Linked DNA regions of Prochlorococcus marinus CUG1417. The protein of the gene in region 1 interacts with the protein of each later gene in a pairwise test. Links are inferred from orthologs where the notes say so. Each region holds a gene or a part of one and is shown on either strand. Other genes may lie near its edges.

Region 1 (3,023 bases):
TAATTACTAGACTACTTGTTCTAACACAATCCCTTTCAAATTTAACACCGTCAAATAATAATCCATCAGTTATTCCACTTCCAGCGAAAACAACATTTTCTCCCGATGCCAATTCATTCGCTTCATAGATTTTATCTATATCTGTTATGCCCATTTCATTAAGACGTTTTATATTTCCTTCTTTTGTGTAATCAGCCCATTCAGAAGTTTGAGCGATGGCTGGATCATACACTAGTTGTCCTTGAAAGTGTCCGCCGAGAGCTCTCATAGCAGCAGCTGAAATAACGCCCTCTGGAGCTGCACCTATACCCATCAAGCAATGTGTTCCAGTACCTGCGAAACCACATGCAATCGCAGCTTGAACATCACCATCAGAAATCGGTTGTACTTTTGCACCACATCCTCGAATCTCCTTAATTAAATCTTTATGCCTAGTTCTATCCATTACAACTACTGTAAGCTCATCAATAGAAAGGCCTAAGCAATCACTAAGTATCTTCAAGTTTTCAGTAGCTGAATTTCTAATATCCACCTTACCTTTAGCCGCAGGAGGCGCTGCTAATTTGTTCATGTAAAAATCAGGTGCATTGAAAAGACCACCAGTATCAGAGGCAGCTAAAACCGCCATAGAGCCTCTTTGATTATTCGCACAAAGATTTGTTCCTTCACAAGGATCTACTGCAAAGTCAACCCCTGGGCCATTTCCACTCCCAACCTCTTCACCTATATAAAGCATAGGTGCTTCATCTCTTTCACCTTCTCCAATGACAATTTTCCCTTTCATTTCAATTTTGCCCATTCGCAATCTCATTGCTTCTACAGCTGCAGCATCAGCTTCATCTTTTTGACCAAGACCTGTTAGTTTTGCTGAGGCAATAGCTGCTTGCTCGACAACTTCGAGAATTTCTTGAATTAAAGTTTGATTCACAATTAAATTTTGAGGATTTTCTTAAAGGTTTTGAGTATGATCTCATAAAAAATGTCATTTTTTATAAGAATTATTATGCTAGTAAGCTTTTTTTAACTCTTTACAGGTGATACTTTATCAGGCCGTGACTTGAAATTAGGAATAAACAACCAAATATAGTATCTTTATTAAATATTTTAAAAATTAAATGACTGAGTCAAATCAAACAATTTTAGCTGGTGTTAATAGACCAATTCAAATAATTCCATCAGTTTTACCAGCAGATTGGGCAAATATGGGGGCATGTGTGAAAGAGCTCGAGGAAGCTGGAGTAGATAGAATTCAATTTGATGTAATGGATGGGAATTTCGTGCCAAATCTCACATTCGGTCCTGAAATGATTGCGGCATGCAGGAAATATTGCGATGTCCCTTTTGAAACTCAATTAATGGTGAGTCAATACAACTGTGAAACCATGCTTGAATCTTATGTAAACGCCACAAAGGGAGCGAATGGTGAACCAGGAGTAGTAATAGCTCATGCGGAAGCAAATATTCATTTGCATAGAGTTCTTGGAAGAATAAGAGATTTAGGAGGATCTCCTTCCGTTGCATTAAACCCTCATACTCCCTTTGAAATGATTAAAAACATTATGGACATGGTTGATCATGTTTTAGTTATGACAGTTAATCCAGGCTTTGGTGGACAAGCTTATATACCAACAATGCTTAATAAAATCAGAGAGATAAGAAACTTTGTTATCGAAAAAAACTTAAATGTCGACATTGAAGTTGATGGAGGAATAAAAGCAAATTGGACTATTTCACAATGTGCAGATGCTGGAGCTAATTGTTTTATTGCAGGTAGTGGAATGTTTGCTTATCCAACATTAAAAGAGGGATGTGATGACTTGAGAAAAGTTGCACAAGAAGCTCAAAAGGGGAATGTTCTTTCTGAACCTCAATAAATATTCTGAGAGATTAACAAATCACCCAAATATCCAGCCATAACTATGTAACCCTATTCCTAAGAAATTAACTCCTAAGTAACATACTAAAACCACTAAAAAGCCTGTAGATGCTAATAATGCTGGTTTGCGTCCTTGCCAACCCTTGCTTATTCTCATATGCAGATAAGCAGCATAAAACAACCATGAGATAAATGCCCATGTTTCTTTTGGATCCCAACTCCACCATGTACCCCAGGCCTCATTAGCCCAAACTGCTCCTGAAATTAATCCGAGAGTCAAAAGAACAAAACCTACTAATATAGAACGATAACTTAATGTATCTAATTCTTCCGAATGAGAAAATTCAATAGGTTCAACTAAATCATTTACAGGGTAACTATTTGAAAGTTTAAATCCTCCTATACCTGTAGAACTACTTCTGATTTGAAGCGGCTTATTTTTATTAATAAACAAAACGGACATAGAAAGTAAAGAACCTATTATTAATGCTGCATAACTAAGCATTACGACGCTAACATGCATTACTAACCAACTAGACCTTAAAGCTGGAACTAAATTGGATGATAATTTCAAATCCTCAGGCAAAACAAAACAAGCAAAAGCCACAGTTAGTAACTCAATAGGTATGGCAATTGAGGGAATTATTGGAGCTTGGTATTCTCTTTCAACCAATAGTTGACCTAATGTGATACCCCAAGTAAGAAAATAAAGAGATTCATACAAATTACTAATAGGAAAATGACCAGAGATTGACCACCTAAAAAGTAATTGTAATGTTATTAATAAGTTCACTAAAATCGTAATAAGTCTTACAGCAGAAGAAGACTTTTTTTTAAAAACTGCACCCAAAGAAAGTGGTAAGTTAATTAATAAAAAATAAAAAACTAAAAGACCTAAAACTGAAACCGGTTCATATATTAAATTTTTAAAAAAATTATCTAGTATCATTTCTAGAAATTTCTCAAGTTTTAATAATTAATGACAAACAAATAATAATTAAAATCCCACTTATATGAGTAAATCTTTAATAATAAAGTTTTAATTTATTTTTAAAAAAGTTTTTCAAAGTTTGAAATTATCTCCTAGATAATACTTCTTGACTATTGGATTATCAGCCAATTCACTTGATGAACCTTTAGCTAAAAT
Region 2 (2,898 bases), 500 kb from region 1 along the record:
CAAGTACTTTCTCATAATTAAAAGAATCTTTTGATTGATTAATATTTGGGAAAAACTTTAATTCTTCTTCTAATTTTTCCATCGAAAGGTTGCCTTCTTCAAAAACATAATTTCCAATTCTTAAATCTCTTCCAAGAGCAATTAGTAAATGAGGGATTTCTATGAATGTCGATCCCCATTGGCTTTTAATCTGATTCGCATTATCTAATAAAATTTCCAAATCTTCTCCGATAGTAAAAATATCTGACTCATTTATTGGAGTCTCTTCTAAAAAATCTTCTGTTATATCTAAAACTGTATCTTGGTCGATTGATAATTTTTCAATGAAAGCAAAGAATTCACTTGATGAGAACAATGTATGAATTATGTGTTCAATATTAAATTCGCTATGATCCCATTTTTTTGCTGTTTCTTCCGCTAATAAAAGAAGATTCCAACTGATATCGCTAAATAGTTCGGGACTAGTTGTAAGTGTTTCTCTCATAAACTATAAAAAATATAGTTGATTATCTATTAATATTCTAAATAGTATCTGCATTAATAATCATTCAATAATCTTTAAATTGTAAGATGAATTTGAAAAATATGCTTATGAGAGCGGTTGCAGGGACGTCAGAATTAATAAAAGGGTTAACTAGTATTTAAGTTGTTGTGAAATCAAAAATTATAATTGGTTAACATATATATTTCAGATATTAGCCAAATAGTTCAGCTATTAATAGGATTTATATAGTAATAATTAAATTGTGAAAGAAACTATTGATTTTCTTATTGATACTATTGAAGCAAGGCAAGTCCTTGATTCAAGAGGCAATCCAACTGTAGAAGCAGAAGTATTTTTGGAATGTGGTGCAAGTGGTAGAGCAATTGTTCCCAGCGGAGCTAGCACTGGTGCCCATGAGGCACATGAATTAAGGGATGGTGGTTCAAAATATATGGGGAAGGGTGTTTTAAATGCTGTTAATAAAATTCATGAAACAATATCCCCGGCTTTATGTGGTTTGTCAGCTTTAGATCAAACTGCAGTAGATAAATTAATGATTGAAATTGATGGAACTCCTAATAAATCTAACCTTGGAGCAAATTCAATCCTTGCTGTAAGTCTTGCAAGTGCCAGAGCATCAGCAAATGCTTTAGACGTTCCACTGTATAGGTATCTTGGAGATCCATTATCCAATCTCCTTCCTGTCCCATTAATGAATGTAATAAATGGTGGTGCTCATGCACCAAATAGTCTTGATTTTCAGGAATTTATGCTTGTCCCACATGGAGTTAATAGTTTCAGTGAATCATTAAGAATGGGGACTGAAATTTTTCACTCATTAAAATCATTACTTGATCAAAAAGGTCTATCTACTGCTGTAGGAGATGAGGGTGGATTTGCACCTAATTTGTCATCAAGCGAAGAAGCAGGGGACTTATTGTTAGAAGCAATTCAAAAAGCCGGATTTAAGCCTGGTGAGCAGGTATCTTTAGCTTTAGATGCTGCTAGTACTGAATTTTATAGTGATGGTATTTATAAATATGAAGGTAAAAGTTTAAATAGTTCTGAAATGATTTCATATCTTTCAAGATTAGTTTCTAATTATCCAATAGTTTCAATAGAGGACGGTTTAGCTGAGGATGATTGGGAGGGTTGGTCAGAATTAAACAAAGAATTAGGAAATAAAGTTCAGCTTGTTGGTGATGATTTATTTGTTACTAATACAGAAAGATTAAGGAAAGGGATTATGGAAAAGTCTGCCAATTCAATCCTAATAAAGGTAAATCAAATTGGAACATTAACTGAAACTTTGGAAGCTATTGAGTTAGCTAAAATGTCTGGTTTTACCAGTGTTATTAGTCATAGAAGTGGTGAGACTGAAGATACAACAATTGCAGATTTATCTGTCGCCACAAGATCGGGTCAGATCAAGACAGGCTCTTTGAGCAGAAGTGAAAGGATTGCGAAATACAATAGGCTTTTGAAAATTGAGGAGGAATTGGGAAATCAAGCAAGATTCGCTGGAGCTTTAGGTTTAGGTCCCAAAAATATATAGTTTTTTAGCGCTTAAGTTTTTCTAAACGTGAGCCTTTTCTCATACTTAATTGGCACTTTATCCAATCAATACTTATTGGTAGTGCAAAAAAAAGTGGCAACAATGCAAAATTATTTTGTTTATTGGTTACAAGTAAAGCAGATGCAATTGATAAGCTTCCTATAAGAATTGAATGGCCTAATGTTTTTTGAGCAGTAAACATTTTTTTAAATTGCCTATCAGACTCTCCCATTCTTATTTGCAATTGTAAATCGCCCTGCTCTAATCTTTCTAAACTTTCATCTATTCTTTTGGGAATGCCAACAGCTTTTGATCCTAGTTCACCTACTTGCCTTCCAAATTGGTTAATTAAATCGTTGGGAGTTTGATTATTTGAAGTCATAAGTTCTATTAAATAAGGCTTGGTAACTGATACAAGGTTAAACCCTGGATCAAGCATTCTACCAACTCCCTCAAAAGTTGATAAAGCTCTCATAACAAAGATTAAATCTACTGGTAGTTGAAATGGTGTTTCATAAACAAGTTCGTACAAATCTCCAGATAATTTTTCAATTACATTTGGACTAAATGGTGGAGTTAAGGCTTCTTTAAGCATCAATCTGACTAATCTTCTGACTGGTCCTACATCAATATCTTTTGAAATTAGCCCAGCTTGTTGTAATTGACTGACAAGTGATGAGGCGTCTCTTAAAGCGGCAGCCTTAACCATCCCCCCTAATCTTGTTTGAAGATTATTTGAGATATTGCCCATCATTCCAAAATCATAAAAAATCAATTTACCTTCATTGGAAACTGCTAGATTCCCTGGATGAGGGTCTGCATGAAAAAAACCGTAATTTACTAATTGTTTTAAATAACT

The links. The genes of interacting proteins can lie anywhere in the genome.
Region 2: the proteins of rpe (region 1) and eno interact in binary tests that used the Escherichia coli proteins (3 or more experiments, as listed by UniProt). The link is inferred for Prochlorococcus marinus CUG1417 from one-to-one orthologs.

What each region holds. Positions count from the first base shown.
Region 1 is NZ_JAAORN010000001.1:710,920-713,942, reverse strand. What follows is about bases 16-2,994. They hold rpe (ribulose-phosphate 3-epimerase), read left to right. Parts: upstream 16-1,115; coding sequence 1,116-1,874; downstream 1,875-2,994. Other genes in these bases: lptB (LPS export ABC transporter ATP-binding protein), read right to left, coding at 2,940-2,994; ccsB (c-type cytochrome biogenesis protein CcsB), read right to left, coding at 1,896-2,825; glpX (class II fructose-bisphosphatase), read right to left, coding at 16-928. Also shown: more of glpX, read right to left, coding at 1-15; more of lptB, read right to left, coding at 2,995-3,023. UniProt on the Escherichia coli protein: Catalyzes the reversible epimerization of D-ribulose 5-phosphate to D-xylulose 5-phosphate.
Region 2 is NZ_JAAORN010000001.1:209,933-212,830, forward strand. What follows is about bases 39-2,892. They hold eno (phosphopyruvate hydratase), read left to right. Parts: upstream 39-746; coding sequence 747-2,039; downstream 2,040-2,892. Other genes in these bases: HA140_RS01130 (ATP-dependent Clp protease ATP-binding subunit), read right to left, coding at 39-484; HA140_RS01140 (ABC1 kinase family protein), read right to left, coding at 2,044-2,892. In the rest of the region: more of HA140_RS01130, read right to left, coding at 1-38; more of HA140_RS01140, read right to left, coding at 2,893-2,898. UniProt on the Escherichia coli protein: Catalyzes the reversible conversion of 2-phosphoglycerate (2-PG) into phosphoenolpyruvate (PEP). It is essential for the degradation of carbohydrates via glycolysis.